One region of the Rothia sp. HMSC071F11 genome, then DNA from elsewhere that is predicted to be linked to it. Evidence: predicted binding sites of a transcription regulator. Region 1 holds the regulator's gene; the other holds the start of a gene.
What was found. The regulator LexA, encoded in region 1, represses DNA repair genes until DNA is damaged. The targets are predictions, from matches to a motif close to TCGAACANNTGTTCGA.
Positions count from the first base shown of each region.

Region 2: the regulator LexA is predicted to act here: its motif matches at 3,526-3,541, upstream of uvrA (excinuclease ABC subunit UvrA).

Region 1 covers NZ_KV795730.1:25,484-36,177, forward strand. Annotated here, with positions in the region: gene HMPREF2554_RS01115 (imidazole glycerol phosphate synthase subunit HisH) at 1-50, opposite strand, end outside; gene HMPREF2554_RS01120 (LysM peptidoglycan-binding domain-containing protein) at 344-985, opposite strand; gene lexA (transcriptional repressor LexA) at 1,445-2,113, shown strand; gene HMPREF2554_RS01130 (VOC family protein) at 2,216-2,584, shown strand; gene HMPREF2554_RS01135 (ATP-dependent DNA helicase) at 2,747-4,765, opposite strand; gene hflX (GTPase HflX) at 4,783-6,432, opposite strand; gene HMPREF2554_RS01145 (class I SAM-dependent methyltransferase) at 6,550-7,179, shown strand; gene dapF (diaminopimelate epimerase) at 7,274-8,212, opposite strand; gene miaA (tRNA (adenosine(37)-N6)-dimethylallyltransferase MiaA) at 8,288-9,262, opposite strand; gene miaB (tRNA (N6-isopentenyl adenosine(37)-C2)-methylthiotransferase MiaB) at 9,320-10,694, opposite strand, start outside.
Region 2 covers NZ_KV795756.1:386,391-397,084, reverse strand. Annotated here, with positions in the region: gene HMPREF2554_RS06150 (GNAT family N-acetyltransferase) at 1-619, opposite strand, end outside; gene uvrA (excinuclease ABC subunit UvrA) at 616-3,504, opposite strand; gene HMPREF2554_RS06140 (MBL fold metallo-hydrolase) at 3,679-4,452, shown strand; gene HMPREF2554_RS06135 (formate--tetrahydrofolate ligase) at 5,064-6,776, opposite strand; gene HMPREF2554_RS06130 (zinc-dependent alcohol dehydrogenase family protein) at 7,004-8,044, opposite strand; gene HMPREF2554_RS06125 (MerR family transcriptional regulator) at 8,225-8,605, shown strand; gene HMPREF2554_RS06120 (CTP synthase) at 8,787-9,275, opposite strand; gene nrdF (class 1b ribonucleoside-diphosphate reductase subunit beta) at 9,505-10,482, opposite strand; gene nrdE (class 1b ribonucleoside-diphosphate reductase subunit alpha) at 10,609-10,694, opposite strand, start outside.

The sequences.
Region 1 (10,694 bases):
CCATATGTGCCAAATTCGCCAAGTATAGCTACTGTGGGACGTGTGGGCATAGAGACTCCTTAGTTCCGCTCCCACCGGATTCCAGACGAACAACCGGGCGAGCATACAAATGTCATGTATCTCTAGGGTACAAACTCCAAGGTTTCTGCCCCTAATCTCACGCTATCATCGCATACCGCATGTTATATCGCCTGTATTGAGCACCATATGTCCATAAAAGGGCCTTACGCGATACAGGTCCCTTCAAAGCCACCAGTCGCAAATTAGTCATGAGAGCAAAGAATGCGGAATAGTTATAATAAGCGCACATCCAGTCACGTTTTCTAGATAGCAACTATGGCTGCTATCGCACATTTGGGACTTCTAGACGCTGCCCGACTTTGACAGTTGAACCCTGCAGATCATTAAGTTTACTGATCTGCACCATGGTGTCGCGTGGATCAGTCTTCGGGTCTACCTCTTGTGCAATATCCCAGAGCGTATCTCCAGATTGAACGGTCACGTACCGGGTTCCTGCGCCTTGAGAATTATTTCCAGCGTTTGCTGTATGCGGCGATATAAGAATGATCGCCCCAAGAACGACAAGGGCCGCCAGCGTTATCAGCGGAATGCCAAAAACCCAATTTTTCAGAGCCCTAGAGCAATGCATAGCACGTGTGAAAAATGAGGGATTGCGCTTATTAACCACCGACACACCTTTAAGTTTTTCTGGAACCCGCCGCTGTCCGCTTGATGTTTTACCGGTTACGCTCTGCTGAGTCTGAGAGGAAGATGTGACGTTCACTTTCTGTGGTGCAGCTGAGAATGAAGTCTCGTATACAGCTTGTACTTGAGGAAAAGTCAGTCGAGGATGAGGATGAGGCACACGGGAACGGCTCGGTGAAGCATAGTGTGTACGTGCTCGATAAGAGCCCTGACGAACACGAGCCGGGTGAATGACGGTTAACCCCGCCGGAATCCGGGAGGAAGAAGCAGCCGTTGCCATAGTATTTTCCTTTCCTCTGGTGTGTGACAAGTTCATATCCTCGCCGTTACACACCATTCTCAATGCTCATAATGCGGTTGGTATGAGTTCATATTCCTGCAGAAAGCACATATTTTGCTTTCGGATTCTCTCAAGATGCTCTAGAAATACCGAAGTATTTCGAAGACCGATAATCCCTGCATAGCAAGAGCCTGAACTAGAACATTTCACCGAAAGACCTCAACTTTTATCGAATATGTCTTCCGTAGACACCAACTATATCGAATCTAGTTTCGATAGTCTAGTAGAAAGTTACTAAATATTTCTTCGATTATATTCGAGGTTCATAGAATATTTGTTTGAAGTTTTCTCTCTGATGCTTTAGACTGAGAACGAGACGGTTCATCGTTATGCTTACCTGGATCCAGTCAATACTCTAGGAACCATGGCGTGCGTAAATAGTTAGAAAGAAGGCTCCGCATGACACCCGAAGCTCAGCGCCCTCCGCTGACTCCGCGTCAGCAGAAAATTTTGGATGCGATTCGTACAGAAATCGAGCAGAAGGGATATCCCCCTTCGATGCGTCAGATTGGCGATATCGTTGGGTTGGCTTCGCTTTCTTCGGTGACTCATCAGCTCGGTCGTCTTGAGAAGATGGGGTATATTCGCCGCGATCCAAAACTACCGCGTGCCATTGAGATTCTTGACGATCTAGAGCATGAGGGCACTTCAGCCCATTTTCCGGAGCTGCCTACATTTGAGGTGAGCGATGAGGATATGGTTCCCGTGCCCCTCGTAGGTCGCATTGCTGCTGGTGGGCCTATTACGGCTGAGCAATCCGTTGAGGATGTTCTCTCTCTCCCCCGCCAGCTCGTGGGCAGCGGGAAGCTCTTCATGCTTCGCGTCAAAGGGGATTCTATGATTGACGCCGCCATATGCGACGGTGACTGGGTTGTTGTGCGTGAACAACACACCGCTGATAATGGAGACATTGTTGCGGCTCTTCTTGACGACGAAGCGACCGTCAAAGTATTCCGCCAAGTAGATGGTCATACCTGGCTGCTCCCCCGAAATTCCCAATATGAGCCCATACTCGGCGACCGCGCCACGGTGATGGGTAAAGTAGTTTCTGTTCTGCGAAGCATCTAACAGGGATCTTCTGAACTGCGCGCGTTTTTCTCAAAAGACACGCGCTAGAGGTTCCGTTCCTGCGTATTCAACCGTCTCATGTCCAGAAGGAACAACAGCACAATGATTGACCGTGAGATCGTTTTTATTGTCTATGTATCGGATATCGAGGCCTCAGTGTCCTTCTATACGAGCATTTTAAATCTTGAGGTCAGTTTTACCTCGCCACGCTATGTCACCATGGATTTAGCGCCGGGAGTCTCGCTAGCGTTGTGGACCGGAGCAAGCAATACTCTTCATGAAACTTCAACACGTACGTCTGAGGTATGTATAAATCTCAAGGGTTCCGATGCAGAAATCCTCACGCAGTACCAAGCCTGGGTGGAACAAGGGGTTGTCATATTGGAAGAGCCCCATCGTGATGTATTTGGGATGACTTTCGTAGCAAGTGATCTAGATGGGAACCGTATCCGAGTTTCCCCGATAGACTAACTAATTACTATAGGCAGCCATAAGCGCACAATACATCAGGGAGGGCACCGTTGAACGGTACCCTCCCTTTCTCACATTACATCTATGGACGCTTCGCTACGTTTATGTCTCGGCACCAGTACCGGAATACAACGTGCATTAAGCCCGCGTATCTTATTGCTTTTAGTCAATACTCTGGTAAAGCCGTTCTAAAGCACCCAAAACAACATTCTTATCCTGGGTGGTCCAAAGGTTAGGCATCGCCCGCATCAGGTACCCACTGTATCGCTGAGTCGCCAGCCTAGAGTCAAGGATCGCCACTACCCCGCGATCGTGGACGGAACGTATCAATCGCCCTGCTCCCTGAGACATGCGGATTGCCGCATGATATGCCGAAACAGCCATAAACCCATTCCCGCCTTTTTCTGCCACGGCACGGGTACGCGCTTGAGCGAGTGGATCGTCTGGGCGCGGGAACGGTATACGGTCCATCAGTACCAGACGACAGGAGTCTCCGGGAACATCTACTCCCTGCCAAAGGCTCATGGTGCCGAAAAGACAAGCATTTATATCTTCAGTAAACTCCTCGACAAGAGCCCGCAACGAAGACTCTCCCTGCAAGAGAATATTCAAATCCGTGTGCTGACGTACATATTCAGCCGCTTGCTCGGCACCTCGCTTCGATGAGAATAACCCCAGAGCCCCACCACCAGAAGCTTCACATAATTCGCGTAATCGTTCGAGCTGCTGAGGATTCACGCCAAAGCTCGGTTTGGGCAAGTCGGAAGCCACGTACAGAATTCCCTGCCGTGGATAATCAAAAGGAGAGCCTACATCAAGACCTTCCCAGCGCGGAGCTTGCGGCCCCGCTAACCCTAGGGCACCTGCTACCGCATCGAAGGATTCGCCCACGGTAAGGGTTGCACTCGTAAGAATAACGGTACGGTCCTCAAAAAGCCCCTCACGCAAACGGCTTCCGATGTTCAAAGGAGCAACGTGGAGTGTGGCGGGATCCTGATCGGATGCCGCCGTATATCGTCCGTTTTCCCAATTACCCTGGCGAGATAGCCACAGCACTTCGCGGTGTTCGGCAGACTCCAGCATGCGCGTTGCGGCATCGTGTACCTCAGAGACACGTGAACGAGCCATCTGAAGCCCGGCATCCGCCTCTTTATTGTCACTCTTAGAGTCGGAAAGCGCCGCCCGTGCGGCATCGGCTACAGCCGCGAGCGCGTTCAGAAGTCGCCCTTCGAGCCTTTCTATCAAGCCCTCAGAAACACCTTCACATGCGGTTTCTAAAGAACCGGCGGCTTGTTCAAGCGCGCTGGAGTCTGCTTTGGAGTTCTTGCGGATATCGCGAGCAGCACGCCTAATTAAGGAAGCAGAAAGAGAATCCGTCACCGCGCCGGTCACGCGGTCTGCGAGCTCATGCGCCTCGTCAATAATAGCGATATCGTGTTCGGGAAGTACACCTAAGCCTTCAAAAGCGTTGATGGCAAGCAGCGCATGATTAGTAATCACAAGATCGGCTTCATATGCTTCTTGGCGCGCCCGCTCACTAAAGCACTCCTCAACGAGGGGGCAGCGTTTTCCCAAACACTCTGAGGCGCTCACGGATACCTGCGCCCAGGCACGATCCGATACACCGGGTTTAAGTTCATCGCGGTCGCCGGTCTCGGTTTTTTCCGCCCAGGACCTTAACCGCAGCACCTCTTCACCAATGCGAGACATACTACGCTGAGGCATGTCGAAGAGGGTATCAGGTTCCTCTTCGGGGTATCCCCCGTCGAGTTTGTGCAGGCACAGGTAATTGTTCCTGCCCTTGAGGATTGCGACCTGAGCTTCAGATTCGGGCTCAGAAGAGAGCGCCTCCATAAGTTTTGGAAGGTCTCGTTTTACGATCTGCGCTTGGAGGGCTAGGGTTGCGGTCGCCACGATAATGGGTTTTGTGCTCGCACCCGCATGATGCAGGGCTGGCACCAAATATCCGAGGGATTTACCGGTTCCGGTGCCTGCCTGCACGAGGAGATGCCGCTCAAGGTCGAAAGCTTGCGCAACATGGGCTGCCATCCTACGTTGTCCGAGGCGTTTTTGCCCGCCCGTTTTTTCAATCGCACGATCGAGCAAATCTAACACGGGCTTTGCACCGGGCAGAGTTTCAAGCTCCGCTCCGGTGGGCGCAGTAATATTATCATCGGTCACGGACGCTCACGCTCTCATTACGCGAGTTCACAGACGTTTTCGGGTTCAGAGGCAGAGTCTTGAAGCTCCAATTCAAGCACTTCAAGGAGCTCGCCGTCGATCACATAGTCAGAGAGTTCTGCGGCAACATCCTCACGCACCAAAGCGGTGACAAAGGTTCCATCTGAGACAAACGCAGTACTTTTAATCTCAGCGTCCCAAGCATGAAGACGGGAAATAACTTCACCGTGGTTGTAGGGGATCAGTAATTTAACTTCAAGCGATGGCCGCGGAATTGTATCCGCAATCTTCTGCTTGAGTTCGTCAATGCCCTCCCCTGTGCGCGCCGAGACGATGACGTGGTTCGATTCGCGCTGCCGCATGCGTTCGAGGATAAAGGGATCTGCCGCATCCGCTTTATTGAGCGCAATAATCTCGGGTATACGGCGAGCATCTAAATCTGCGATAACCTCACGCACGGCGCGAATCTGCCCCTCAGGGTCTGGGTGAGATGCGTCTACCACATGCAGAATCACGTCTGCATCGGCTACCTCTTCGAGCGTGGAACGGAATGCTTCCACGAGCTGGGTGGGCAGCGAGCGCACGAATCCTACAGTGTCCGAAAGCGTATAGCCGATGCCGTCCGGAGTCTGTGCTTTGCGCACGGTCGGATCCAGGGTTGCGAAGAGAGCGTTCTCCACCAGAACACCGGCATCGGTCAGACGATTCAGCAACGACGACTTACCTGCGTTCGTATACCCCGCGATAGCGACCGAGGGTACCCTGTTGCGTTTACGGCTTAGGCGTTTTGTCTCACGTGCGGGCGCCATAGCAGCTATTTCGCGCTTGAGCTTTGCCATGCGGGCACGCAGACGGCGGCGATCCATCTCGATTTTGGTTTCACCAGGTCCGCGTGAACCAATGCCTTCACCGGATGCTGCACGCCCGCCTGCCTGGCGTGACAGGGATGCGCCCCAGCCGCGCAGACGCGGAAGCATGTATTCGAGTTGGGCAAGTTCGACCTGTGCTTTGCCTTCACGAGACTTCGCGTGTTGAGCGAAGATGTCTAGAATCAGGGCGGTACGATCGATCACTTTGACTTTAACGATATCTTCGAGGGCTCGTCGTTGTGAGGGTGCTAATTCAGAATCGACGATCACAGTATCAGCACCGCTTGCCTCAACAATGTCTTTGAGTTCGAGGGCTTTTCCTGAGCCAAGAAAAGTTCCGGGGTCTGGTTTGAGGCGACGCTGAACTAGCCCGTCCAGCACTTCAGATCCTGCGGTTTCGGCGAGTGCAGCGAGTTCTCGCAGGGAGTTTTCAGCATCTTCGACGGTCCCTTCGGTCCACAGCCCGGCGAGAACCACGCGTTCTAGGCGCAGCTGACGGTATTCAACTTCAGTCACATCATCGAGCTCGGTAGAAAGCCCGGCGACTCGGCGTAATGCGCGGCGTTCGGCGAGGTCTTCCTGCTCGCCGTCAAATTCTGAGTGTTCCCGCTGATTATCGGAAATTTCTCGGGCACGGGTATCGAGCACGCGGCGTTGTGCGGTGCTACCGGTGCTTTCGGGGTAGATAGTGGTCTGTGCCGCTGCATCTGCACGGCCTAAGACTCGTTCTACGGTTCGGCGTAGCTGCTCATCACTGGGCAGCTTTTCGCTGGAAAAAGAGGTATCTGTTAATTTCATATGTTCCTCTATTTTAGCGGTCGCATGCCGCAGTTGTCGCGGTTTTCGGTTATCTCTCGCTGTGGGCGCATCAGCGTAGCAGCGATGATGCGGGGTGCAGCCGGGTACACTGGATTCATGAGCGAACAGCATTATTTTTCCTCGTCTCCCGAGGTCGAGTTCAAACCTCGAACGGTTCAGGTTGAGTTGGCGGGGCGTCAGGTTTCCGTGACGACCGCGAACGGTATTTTTAGTCCTTCGGGAATAGACAAGGGAACTGCGGTTCTTTTAGCGCAAGTACCTGAGCCGCACGGAAAATATATGCTCGATATTGGATGCGGCTGGGGACCCATCACATTATCTTTAGCTATGCTTGCTCCGCAATCTGAGGTTTATGGGATTGACGTCAATTCCCGCTCGCTTTCGCTCACGGAACAGAATGCCCGCGCTTTGGGGCTGCATAACGTCTCGGTGAGCACCCCTGATGAGATAGATCCCACATTACGTTTCGATACTATCTGGTCCAATCCTCCGATTCGCGTGGGTAAAGAGGTTCTGCACAATATTCTGCTCGCGTGGCTTCCGCGGCTAGCCCCCGGCGGTGCTGCCTATCTGGTGGTTCAAAAGAATTTGGGTTCTGATTCCCTGCAAAAATGGCTGGATGCACAGCTCACCGAACGTTTTGGACCCGAGTTTTCGGTATCTCGATATGCCATGTCGAAGGGGTTCCGTATCTTGGAGGTTGTGCGTTCTTCCAAAGGTTCTTAAAGGCTTCAGGTGGATGCTCACGCGATAATGCCCGCCAGCTTCTCCGCCTCAGAAGAAGGCTGACGGGCATAAGTTCTCAAAACTCCTTCGTAGGTTAGTGGAGCTCAATCTTGGCAACCGTCTGAGCTGGCCCTGCTAGAACGACGTGTTCGAGGTCGTCGGGGCCTAGGACGAAGGTTACTGCGAGCGTGCCGCCGGGAACATGAACCAGCCATTCATCGGGCGCCTCTTCGCCGCCCCAAAAACGGGTTGCCGCCGCGGCCGCGCATGCACCAGTCCCGCAGGATAGAGTCTCACCTACGCCGCGTTCGTATACGCGCATCCTGATGGCTCCAACATTTTTATTCTCGTCGGATGTTTCTAGATCAACCGGAACCACAAACTCAACGTTAGTTCCTTTTTCGGGGGCTGGATTTACCTGTGGTTGGCTGTTCAGATCGAGTCCGTCCAACTTGCCTTCCTGACCCAGCATCACCACAGTGTGGGGGTTACCCATCGAAATCGACAGACCGGCTCGGGGAGTCATCAGTCCACGCGCCGAAACATGCGAATCTTCACCACTTTCGCGTGCTGTGTCTCCGTGGATAAAACTCCACGGACCCATATCAATGGCATATCCTTCTTCGGTGCGCGCCACGATTTTGACGCCACCTCGCGTAGCAATCTTGACGGTCTCACCTACCTCAAGGTCAATCATTCCCTCAGTACGCAAGTAATCGACGAAGGCACGCACACCATTCCCGCACATTTCGGCGATCGAGCCGTCACCATTACGGTAATCCATAAACCAGATAGCGTCTGGATGTTCTTCCAGCATATTCTGCCCGGTCCTGAAATTTTCGGTATACGCTGCACGGATAAAGCCGTCAGCACCGATTCCAAAATGACGATCGCAGACACGCGCGATGAGGTCAGCATCGAGCGGGATCTCAGAGGCTGGGTCGGTCAGAAATATAAAGTCATTACCCGTTCCATGCCCCTTTGTCAGAGTACGCCCGGCTAGTTCTCCCCACGTGGATACGCCATCGGTCATGCTCGTTTTCTACCCTTCGTTCTTCGTGACTAAATCTCTGTAAATTCTACCGGTTTACCGCAGAGGATGCGCTGCTTAAGCGGGTTTCGGCCCTTTACAGCCTTGACTCGCCTGGTGCACGACCTCAAGCGCTTGGCTGAGCAGGTTCTTCGATTCGGCGTCAAACCAGTGTACGCGGTCGTCCCCGCGAAACCAGGTTATCTGACGGCGCGCAAATTGTCGGGTTGCCGTCGCGGTGTCTTCGATCGCATCGTGCAGAGTATACGTCGCGCTCAACGCGGGGTCGGAGGCGGTAGTCTGCGCATCCAAAACCTTCAAAAACTGGGCGTACCCGATGGCACGTGAGGCGGTCTTTCCCTCACGCAGACCATGCTGTTCCAGCGTTCGTACTTCATCTAAAAGCCCTGATTCCGCCATGTTCACCACCCGGCGGTGTAGGCGTTCATGGAGGCGTTCACGATCCATATCAAGCCCAATCTGTATGGCGGGTGAGACATATTCGCGTACTGGCATGAAGGCAGAAAAGGGACGTCCCGTCACCTCAAAAACTTCGAGGGCACGTATAACGCGCCGTTCGTCGTGAACACGCGCCGCAGAGTCAGGATCGACCTGAGCCAGGCGTGTGCGCAAAACACCGAGCCCCTGCTGGGCGGCTTCCTGCTCCAGCCGAGCCCGTACCGCCGAATCCGTGCCGGGAAATTCGAGTTTATCAAGAGCTGCCCGAACATAGAGACCGGATCCGCCCACCAGAATAGGGTACTTACCGCGTGCTCTAATATCCGCAAAGAGCTGCCGGGCTTGATGCTGAAATTCTGCTACCGAAGCTTCCTGCGTGATATCCAAAATATCGAGCAGATGGTGAGGAACCCCCTGCATTTCCTCAGCGGTAATCTTAGCAGTTCCGATATTCATACCGCGATAGAACTGCATGGAATCCGCGTTTACGCATTCACCGTCAAGATGCCGGGCAAGAGCAATTGCGAGCGCACTCTTACCAGTACCGGTGGCACCGACAATAGCGAGAATAGGAGGCTCCAAGGGGTACGTCATGGGTCTATTGTACGGGTCTACATATAATTATGAGACCGCGCGCACCCCCTACGGTATCTAGGATTTAGGCCCAATAGTGGGCATGCCAAGCCCCACCGGACCGCCCGAAGCCTGGGTAGTTCCGGCACCGCAAGATTCGGCCTGTGAACGGTCCCAGGCCTCCCCGGCTCGGGTGCGGCGAAGCTGATACTGCTCAGCGGTGGGATCTGAAATCAGATGGAATGACCCTGCCTCAGTGATAGGAACGGTCACCATGTCTCCAGGGCGAGGCTCTTCGCATCCAGCGGGCACCGAAAAATGTACGAGGCGCTGATCCGGTCCGCGACCCGCCAGACGATGCGTCTGCTGCGCTTTACGTCCAGACTCTGCGACAACCATCAACTCGACAGTCTTCCCCAGCTGTTTATGGTTCTCTTCGCCCGCAATACGGTCTTGCAGAGCCACTAGGCGTTCGTAGCGCTCTTGCACAACATCTTTTGGAATCTGGTTTTCCATAGTCGCCGCCGGGGTGCCGGGGCGAATTGAGTACTGGAAGGTAAATGCTGACGAGAACCGCGCCTGCTCCACCACGCGTAGCGTATCCTGGAAGTCTTCTTCGCTCTCACCGGGGAACCCCACGATAATATCGGTGGTAATGACAGCGTGCGGAATGCGCTCGCGCACCTTCTCTAAAATGCCCAAGAATTTCTTGGATCGGTATGAGCGGCGCATGTCTTTGAGCACCTTATCTGATCCCGATTGAAGCGGCATATGCAGAACAGGCATGACGTTCGGGGTTTCTGCCATCGCTTCTATCACGTCGTCGGTGAACATAGCTGGATGCGGTGACGTGAACCGTACTCGTTCCAGTCCCTTAATATCACCGCAGGCGCGCAATAGTTTGGAGAATGCCTGACGATCCCCAAATTCCACGCCGTAGGAGTTCACGTTCTGCCCAAGCAGAGTTACTTCGATCGCGCCGTCATCGACGAGCGCTTGAACTTCAGCGAGGATATCGCCGGGTCGACGATCTTTCTCTTTACCGCGCAGTGACGGCACGATACAGAAGGTACAAGTGTTGTTACATCCTACGGAGATTGAAACCCAGCCCGAGTACACATGATCGCGTTTCGTGGGCAGGGTCGAGGGGAACACCTCAAGCGATTCGAGCAGTTCCGCCTGCGCTTCGTGATTGTGGCGGGCGCGTTCAAGGAGTGTGGGGAGCGAGCCAATATTGTGGGTGCCGAACACGACATCTACCCAAGGGGCTTTTTCGATAATAGTGTTCTGGTCTTTTTGAGCCAAGCATCCGCCTACAGCAATTTGCATGCCTTCGTGGCGCCGCTTCACAGAGGCCAGCTGCCCCAAATGTCCGTAAAGGCGGTTCGATGCGTTCTCGCGCACCGCGCATGTGTTAAACACTACGAGGTCGGGTTCTTCCCCCTCAGCGGCG
Region 2 (10,694 bases), on a different contig from region 1:
TATCATCTTCATCTGCCTCTAAAGCATCTGCCGAAGCGTTCGGTACTTTCGTCACCGTGCGAAGACCGCAAATATGTTGCCGTAAGGATTCTCGAAGAACGCCGCTGTCTACCCGGCGCATCATACCGATTCCGGGTACCGCACATTTAACCTCTTGCGCCGGAGCATCCGGCGGAACCACAGATTCAAGCAGGTTGCGTGAAGGCGTGTAATATACGCTTGTTCCGCTCACCTGCTGGCTGTAAGGGGTCAAGAGTTCATTCAGCTGGCGTAACGGTGCATAATCGCCCAGCCAATTTGAGAGATCCCCACGCATATACTCAGTGGCCGTTTTCAAAACCCGGGGATACTTTGCGCAAAGCAACCCCACGCCCAGATAGTTACCTACCCGAAGTTCCCAGGTATCAGCGTTGCGGCGGCGGGATGCGCTCATCTCTTCCGTTGGAAGCTGCAGTGCGCTCAGGACCTCAGCACCCAGATTCTGTGCTTGAGAGATAGCTCCCGCAGGTAAACAGAAATCTGCCTCTAACTGAGCAGCAAGAATATGGCGTACTCTGTCGAGAGTTGTTACAGCACCGCGTATTTGCGCTCGCGGATGATTACCTGAAATATGACTCACACCAAAAGTTCCTTGATGAAACGTCCGGTATGAGACTCCTCAACCTGTGCGACGTCTTCAGGCGTTCCTTCGGCGATTACGGTGCCTCCGCCGTCGCCACCTTCCGGACCCATATCAATAATCCAGTCGGCACATTTAATGACATCAAGGTTGTGTTCAATCGTGATAACGGTATTGCCCTTATCAACGAGAGACTGAAGCACAGTTAAGAGCTTACGGATATCCTCAAAATGCAGACCCGTTGTAGGCTCATCAAGCACATAGATCGAACGACCGTTAGAACGCTTCTGCAGCTCTGCGGCAAGTTTCACGCGCTGCGCCTCACCACCTGAAAGCGTGGTTGCGGGCTGCCCTAGACGAATGTAGCCAAGCCCCACATCAACCAGCGTGTTTAAGTGCCGAGCGATCGGGGTGAAGGCCGCAAAAAATTCTGCAGCTTCTTCAACCGGCATTTCAAGCACATCAGAAATAGTCTTACCTTTGTAATGCACTTCGAGGGTTTCGCGATTATAGCGTTTTCCCTGGCAGGTTTCGCAAGGCACGTAAACATCCGGCAAAAAGTTCATCTCAATCTTGAGGGTGCCGTCACCCGAGCATGCTTCGCATCGACCGCCTTTAACGTTGAACGAGAACCGCCCGGGCGTATATCCGCGCACTTTAGCCTCATTCGTCTCGGCAAAGAGCTTACGAATATGGTCGAATACACCGGTGTACGTCGCGGGATTTGACCGCGGGGTACGCCCAATAGGCGATTGGTCAACGTGAATAACCTTATCCAGATGTTCCAGACCGTCTACCTTCTTGTGCCGTCCTGGAACCTGTTTTGCACCGTTGAGTTTATTCGCCAGTGAGGTATAGAGAATATCGTTCACGAGGGTTGATTTACCCGATCCCGATACGCCTGTGATCGCGGTAAAAACACCTAGGGGGAAGGTAACATCAACATTTTTGAGGTTGTTCTCGCGAGCTCCATAGACCTTTAACACACGTTTACGGTCATGTGGGCGGCGTTTCTTTGGAACTTCAATAGAGCGCCGACCCGCCATATAATCACCGGTTATCGACTTTTTATTGGACAAAAGTTCCTTGTAAGTGCCCGAATGGACGATTTCACCGCCGTGTTCGCCCGCACCTGGACCAACATCGACAATCCAGTCGGCTTCCCGCATCGTGTCTTCGTCATGTTCCACTACGATGAGGGTATTTCCCATATCACGTAGCTTTGTCAAGGTATCGATTAGACGTCGGTTGTCGCGCTGGTGCAAACCTATAGAGGGCTCATCCAACACATAAAGCACACCAACGAGCCCGGAACCAATCTGGGTTGCCAGTCGTATGCGCTGGGCCTCCCCGCCCGAAAGCGTGCCAGCAGAGCGTGATAACGTCAGGTAATCGAGTCCTACGTCCAAGAGGAATTGCAGGCGTGCATCTAGTTCCTTGAGAACCTGGTCGGCGATCTTAGCCTCGCGAGGGGTCAGCTTTAGGGCGCGCATAAAATCTAAGGCGGCACGAAGCGGCATAGCGGTTACATCCGCAATGGATTTACCCTCAATTTTGACGCTGAGAATAGTAGGGTTAAGCCGCGCACCGTGACATACCGGGCATGCAACTTGACGCATATATTGTTCGTAGCGATCACGCGCAAAATCAGATTCAGTTTCTTGATGTTTACGCATGATATTGGCTTTAACACCCTCAAACCCGGAGGTATAGCGGCGTTCGCGTCCAAAACGGTTGCGGTACGAGACCTCAACTTTAAAATCTTTGCCCTCCAGAATTGCTTTGCGAACCTTGGCAGGAAGATCTTTCCACGGAGTGTTAAGGTCAAATCCGAGTTCTTCGCCGAGACCTGCAAGAAGACGCAGCCAATACTCGGTGGTAGATTTTCCCTGCGACCACGGAGCAATAGCGCCTTCACCCAGAGTCATATCTGGGTTGGGTACTAAAAGATCCTCATCAACTTCAAGCCTGGAACCAATACCATCGCAAGCCTGGCATGCGCCAAAGGGCGAGTTGAAGGAGAAGGCACGTGGCTCAATAGTGTCCACCTGCAGGGGGTGATTGTTGGGGCAGGCAAGGTTTTCACTAAATGTTCGAGTACGTTCGGGTGAATCTGCCTGTACATCTACGAATTCGATGAGCAAGCGGCCGTCGGCTAGTCTGAGTGCGGTCTCCACGGAATCGGTCAGTCGCTGGTGGATGCTCTCCTTGATTACGATGCGATCTACCACAACGTCAATGGTGTGTTTGTATTGTTTCGCTAGTTTAGGAGGATCCGAAAGTTGAACTGTTTTTCCGTCCACCCGGGCACGCGAATAGCCCTGTGTCACCAGGTCTTTGAACAGATCAACAAACTCACCTTTGCGAGCTGATACCACGGGGGCAAGAACCTGCAAACGCGTACGCTCGGGGTATTCCAGCAGTGCATCGACAATCTGCTGCGGGGTTTGCTTGGTAATTTCTTCACCGCACACTGGGCAGTGCGCACGTCCTACACGGGCCCACAGCAGGCGCATATAATCGTAAATCTCGGTGATGGTGCCTACCGTCGACCGCGGGTTTTTTGAAGTAGATTTCTGGTCGATAGAGACCGCTGGCGATAGCCCCTCAATAAAATCAACATCAGGCTTATCTACCTGCCCAAGGAACATACGCGCGTAGGAAGATAGTGATTCAACGTACCTGCGCTGTCCCTCTGCGAAGATGGTGTCAAAAGCAAGTGAAGATTTACCCGATCCCGATAGACCCGTAAAAACTACCATTGCGTCACGTGGAATCGTAAGATCAACGTTCTTGAGGTTGTTTTCGCGAGCACCCTGCACACGAATGCTGCTCAAGTCTTTTGACTGCAAAGGGGTGGTTGCTGATCCAGCGCGGGGAGGCATCGAAAATCCTTTCGTCTATCTTCGAATCTACATTCTACGCTCTTTCGGCGGGGATAGCATGCTTTATGATGCAGGTTTGACTCGTGGCGAACTTTTTCCTGGCGACTTGTTCCCGTTGCCCCCTTATCCCTGCCACTAGAAACGGGATATACACCGCATCAGTACACTGGATATATGGCTACTTATCCCGAATCAACTCTTATCTTCGAAAATCCGGAATTTACGGTACGTGCCCTAAGCGTCTCAGACATGGATAACAGCGTCTACCTGATCACGATTCGCCATACTGGTGAGCAAATGCTGATCGATCCCGCTTATGATGCGGAAGCACTGTATACCTTCACGCTTGAGGCAATCATGCAGGACTGCCCAAACCTAGCCCTTACAGAAGAAAACGACCGCAGAGTGCGCATTCTCGAATCTGAAGAAGATTTCGAGCCCATCCCCCGCCGTGCTCTTGGCGTGACGGGCATTATGGTCACCCATGGGCACTGGGACCACATTCGTGCTCTGCGCGAGCTTGAATCTCTCACCGGTGCCATTACTTATGCAGGATCCGCAGACACCGAGGCCATTCATGCGCAAGAAAATTTCACGATTGAAAACGAGTTAAACGGCGGCGAAGTTTTTGATTTTTACGATACAGAGCTGCAGGTGCGCGCTATTTCCGTTCCCGGGCATACTCCCGGATCCATCGTATATTCTGTGCAGACCACATGGGAAGATGGCTCCCCCGCTACCCTGCTTTTCACCGGCGATGCGCTCTTCCCCGGCGGCGTAGGCAAGACCGATTCTCCCGCGCAGTTTGGCGAACTTTTCTCAAACGTTCTTGAAAAACTCTTTGGAAACTTTGATGATGAAGCGATTGTGCTTCCGGGCCACGGGCGTTCCACAACATTAGGCACCGAGCGTCCACACCTTGAAGAATGGGGTTCACGGGGCTGGTAGCCCAGTACATCCTGTAGGCTTTCTAGCAGCACAAGTCTGGTTAAACAAAACGACCGCGCTACCATAGCGCGGTCGTTTTATGACACCCGGGGGTATCTATCACTCACTCAAACACAAGCAACTCGAGGACAATTCATGAAACCTTCGATCACTTGATAACTCAAGTTTAGCCTACTTTTGGGTCGGTTTTCTACATGGTTTTTGCTCCCCAAACACCTTAGATAAGCTGAGCGCATATTTGTAACCATTCTGTTATTTTTACCCCGCATGAAAGCAGGGCATTTAAATACCAATCGAGATTTTATTGATTTTTATATGGCATAAATCACTAAAACTTTTTTCTGGAAGTTCCGCGTCATACAGCCATTTTTCAAGGTACACCCCTAAATAACAGTATTGTTAAACCCGCGTAATCATGCGGATTCTATACATCAATTGGTCTGTTTGAATGGTTTTTCGCAACACACACGAAATCGGTAAAAACTACCCCTCGGTACAGCCCACGAAGACACAGAAAAGGTGCCGTGCGCATCCCAACATAACGAGGATGCCCACGGCACCTTATCAAGCTTGCCTTCGCCTTTTATGGGCGAAATATGGCACAGAAACCACTACGAAAGACCGATCATCGTACCGTTTTCATCAAAACCAATACGCTCTGCAGCAGGGCTCTTGCTCAGACCGGGCATGGTGCGCATCGTGCCGCAAATAGCGTAAACATAACCGGCACCTGCGGCAAGACGAACCTCGCGCACAGGCAAAGTCCAACCGGTAGGTGCACCCTTGAGGGAAGCATCAGAAGAGATCGACAGGTGGGTCTTTGCAATCACCACCGGCAGTTGCGAGTATCCCAAATCAGCAAAACGCTTAAGCTGCTTGGCAGCAGCGGGAGCAATCGAGATACCGTCTGCCCCGTAAACCTTAGTGGCAACCTTCTCAAGCTTAGTTTCGAGAGAATCCTCAAGATCGTAGGTGTACTCCAAGTTCGAAACGTCGTCGCAGGCCTCAGCAACCACATTTGCCAGGTCAACCGTGCCTTTGCCGCCCTCAGCGACACCATGATGGATAGCCACGCGAGCGCCAGCCTCTTCGGCAATACGGCGAATAGCTTCATGCTCAGAATCGAAATCGGTGGGGAACGCGTTAATAGCTACCACCGGCTGCACACCGAAGTCACGCACAATCTCAATGTGCTTCTTCAGGTTAGTAGCCCCTGCTTCAACGTCGGCAGGGTTCTCTTCAAGCATGCCTTCAGGCAGCGGCTTGCCCGGCACGATCTTGTACAACCCCGAGTGCGACTTGAGAGAACGTACGGTGACAACCAGCACAGCAGCATCAGGCTTCAGCCCTGAGATGCGGCATTTGACGTTGAAGAAACGCTCAGCACCCATATCTGCCCCGAAGCCTGCCTCAGTAATCACGTAGTCGGAGTATTCCAAGCCAACGTAGTCAGCGACAACTGATGAGTTACCGGTAGCGATGTTTCCGAAGGGGCCCGCGTGAATAAGTGCCGGGGTATGTTCGAGAGTCTGAAGCAGGTTGGGGTTAATGGCATCCGCCAGAATAACAGCCATTGCGCCGTCAGCCTTCAAATCGGCGGCGGTGACTGCCTCACCATCGTAGTTCAGACCGATAACAATCTTTGCCAAACGTTTGCGCAGGTCCTCAAAGGAGGTTGCCAGCGAAAGAATCACCATGATTTCAGAGGCACTGGTAATATCAAACCCGGTCTGTCGGGGCACGCCATCAATACGCTCACCCAGACCGACTACGATGTTGCGCAGGGAGCGGTCGTTCATGTCGATAACACGGCGCCACTCGATAGCACGGGGGTCGAGGCGCAGGTCATTACCCTGGTGCAGGTGGTTATCGATCATGGCGGCCAGTAGGTTGTGGGCTGCGGTAACGGCGTGGAAATCACCGGTCAGATGCAGATTTAGCTTCTCCATGGGAACGATCTGCGAGTAACCGCCGCCAGCGGCACCGCCCTTAATACCGAAGGTTGGTCCCATGGCAGGCTGGCGAAGCGCCAGCGCAGCTTTACGTCCGGTCTGGGCGAATCCCTGTGCTAGCGAGACAGAGGTTGCGGTCTTACCTTCGCCGAGCGGCGTGGGAGTTACAGCGGTAACGACAATGTACTTGGAACCGCGCTTTTGGGCGGTTTCTGCGTTGGTGCTTTCGTCGAGCAGGACCTTGGCAACATATTTACCGTAGGGCTCCAAACGATCTTCGCTGATGCCGTTCTCGGCGGCTATTTCGGTGATAGGCTTAAGCTCAGCAGCGAGAGCAATTTCGAGGTCGGAAGGGAAAGGCTTGTTCGTCATCATTGTCCTTAACAAGTAGAAACCAACAGTTCCATATCCCATTCTATGCTCTAGCTCACGGATTGTCGCCTAAATTTATATGTGAGATATACGGCGAGGAAAATATGCCATCTTGCGGAAGGTCTCTTGACACAATGTTCCCAGGTCAAAGACAAAGCAACTCCCACGCTCATGATTCAGTAGTTCATGCTCGCAGGAGTTTCTTCGCTCGAAAGTAAATATAGTTACTACATAGTCAGCAGCACCTTGGTCGCGGTACGCTGATCCATTGCCTCATAGCCCTTGGGGGCTTCGTCGATGGGCAATACTAGGTCGAAGACCTTACCGGGTTCAATCTCACCCTTGTAAATCAGGTCAATCAGGGTCGGCAGGTATTTACGGACCGGCGCGGGACCTCCTTCAAGGTGAACCTGTTTGCCGAAGAGCACGTCGGTACCGATCGAGCTGTCGTGGGGCACGCCTACGAAACCGATGTAGCCGCCGTGGCGTACGCATCCGAGGGCTTGGTCAAAGGCCTGCTGAGTACCCACAGCCTCCACAACACCGTGCGCTCCCACCCCGTCAGTAAGCTCTAGAACCTTGGCGATGCCTTCTTCACCGCGTTCTTCCACTACATGGGTTGCGCCGAACTGCTTAGCTAACGCCTGACGCTCGGGGTTGCGAGACATTATGATGATCTTTTCAGCGCCCAGCTGCTTAGCCCCAATAACTGCGCCCAGACCAACGGCACCATCGCCTACCACAGCAATGGTCTTACCTGGGCCGGCCTTGGCGGCGTCGGCTGCGTACCAGCCAGTCCCCAGCACATCGGATGCTGCCATCAGATGAGGAATCTGTTCTGCGGTAGGGTATGCGGGAGTCTTAACCAAAGTGCCGTCTGCGAAAGGAATACGGGCGTATTCCGCCTGGGTACCGTTCGAGCGCATACCAATGAAACCATCGCCTGCAGCAATGGCCTTAAGGCACCGTGACGGGTAACCATCCTGGCAGGTTGCACACTCGCCGCATGAGATGCAGAAAGAACCAACGACAAAGTCACCAGGCTTGACGGTCTTAACATCGTCGCCAACTTCGATAACCTCACCGATATATTCATGACCCATCTGCTGATGGTCTACAGGCTGCGCGCCACGGTAGGGCCACAGATCAGAACCGCAGATGCAGGATGCGGCAAGTTTAATAACGGCATCCGTGGGTTCCAGGAGGGTGGGCATGGGGCGGTCTTCTACGACGACCTTACCGGGTTCTTCCATAATGACTGAACGCATTAGCTGTACTCACTTTCATGTAGATGCTTTAAGTTTTAACCAGTCGTTGTATTAGAGTACGCCCTTCGAGTTACTCGAAAGCAAGCGCTATGGAAGATAAAAGGTATGTTATTCCACGTGTATTTTTGAGAATAAAACTTAGTATCTTATACCTTTGGAGTGCCGTGAGATACTGGAATTATGAGTTACAGCGTCAAAGAAATCTCAGAAAAGCTTGACATAAGCCCGCATACGGTACGGTATTACAGCGACAAAGGCCTTATTCCCACTGTGCAACGAGATGAACATGGACGGCGTGTTTTCACCGAAGAATGCGTGGGGTGGTTTGAAACGATTCACTGCTTACGTGCATGCGGTATGAGCATTAACGATGTCAAAGCCTATGTAGACCTCTGCCGTCGTGGCGTGTCTACAGCATCGGAGCGTTTACACATTATCGAACATTACGCACACGTTGCCCGTCAGCAGCTACTTGATGCCCAGCGAAGGATTGATTTTGTGGACCGAAAAATTGCGTACTACCAAGATTTAATGGCGCAAGAGAATAAGAAGCATGCATAACCTAGCGCTCAATTTATTAGTGAATATCGAATATAAATCGGGGTACCCCACACCATATAGGTGAGGTACCCCGATCATTATCCCTCTCAGAGAGTATGTGTGAAAGACCCGTCTACCCAAGCTATCTTTTGATACTCTCTAGCATTGGATCTCGCCACCTTACACAGGCTGGATCTTCTTCTTATTCATGAAGGGTTACCTGCGATGCAGGAAGCTGCTGCACCTTCAAGGACGATGCAGGAGCATTGGTGTAAACCCTTACCTTAACGGTGCGCCCTTCCATGGTGCACTTATCGGGCGCTCCAAGCACGGAGCCCTCAACAGTGGCCACGTGGAGAGTACCGTTACTTTCAGCAGCTTCGGCACGTACATCAAAACAAGTTGCGGTACCGGTCGGTACGCTAAAGGTAATCTCGTGATCACCCGTCACCTCATAATCCGACCAGTTAACAACATGTTCATGTTCCAAGGGGACGGAGTTCGAATCATGTACTGCCGGAGCTGAGATACCTGCATCCGAGCTAGTTGCCGGAGGAATGACCGGAACGAACGCCTGCACATATGCAGAAGCTGCGGGGGCGGACAGCATCGAAGCGCCCAACGCGAGAGAGACGGCGCCGACCCCGACCAGGGTGGCACGCCGAACGGCTGACAGCGTAGTCTTAAACATGAGCATCGCTCCTTTGCTCGACAATTGCTTGCACCTCCACCCTATAAGTTTTTAAATCTCAAGTGAAGAGTTACATAAAGATGACACACCCAAGATTTAAAAAATTTTTACGAGTCTCCTAGACTCCCCTGAATTTGACGCACAAAACCCGTATATTCCCTACGTTTTCAAGGAAATATACGGGTTTCTTAAAGTTATATCTTCCTGATCTCAGAATCAGTTTTTGAGACTAAAAATCCCAGTCCTCATCCTCAGTGTTCACGGCTTTACCGATCACATAAGATGAGCCAGATCCCGAGAAGAAGTCGTGGTTCTCGTCGGCGTTGGGCGAAAGAGCCGATAAAATAGCAGGCGAAACATTGGTCACGCTCGCCGGGAACATCGCTTCATACCCCAGGTTCATGAGAGCCTTATTCGCGTTGTAGTGCAGGAACTTCTTGACGTCTTCGCTCCAGCCCACACCGTCATAGAGTGAATGCGTGTAGGATACCTCATTCTCATACAATTCGTACAGCAGGTTGAAGGTGTACTCCTTAAGTTCTGCCTGCCGTTCCGGGCTCTCTTTTGCTAAACCACGTTGGAATTTATAGCCAATGTAGTAGCCGTGAACAGCCTCGTCACGAATAATCAGACGAATCAGATCGGCGGTATTCGTCAGTTTAGCGTGCGCCGACCAGTACATGGGCAGGTAAAACCCTGAGTAGAACAGGAAGGACTCCAGCAGCGTAGAGGCAACCTTCTTCTTGAGCGGATCATCCCCCGTGTAGTATGCGAGAATAATCTTCGCCTTCTTCTGCAGGTGCTCATTTTCGGAGGCCCAACGGAAGGCATCATCAATCTCTTTAGTCGAACTCAGAGTCGAGAAAATCGAAGAATACGACTTAGCGTGCACCGACTCCATGAAGGCAATATTGGTGTATACAGCTTCTTCGTGCGCAGTGACTGCATCCGGCAAAAGAGACACAGCACCAACGGTGCCCTGAATAGTATCCAGCAGAGTCAGCCCCGTAAAAACACGCATGGTCAACTCTTTTTCTTCCGCCGTCAAGGTCTTCCATGAGGGAACATCATTGCTCAGCGGAACCTTTTCAGGCAACCAAAAGTTACCGGTCAAACGGTCCCATACCTCAAGGTCTTTATCATCTTCAAGGCGGTTCCAGTTAATAGCCTCAATCGGGTGGTCGACGAGGTGCACTTTTTCACTCATGTGTATCTCCCAGATTGGATGTCACGCCCACACAGGCATGTAATGTTTTCTAAGTTACTAATCGAGTCTGTTTCGGGGTGCAAGAAGAACCTCTTGCACCCCGAAACCCGTAAGATGCTGATTCATTTACAGCATGCAGGATACGCAGCCCTCAACTTCGGTGCCTTCAAGAGCCATCTGACGCAGACGAATGTAGTAAATAGTCTTGATAC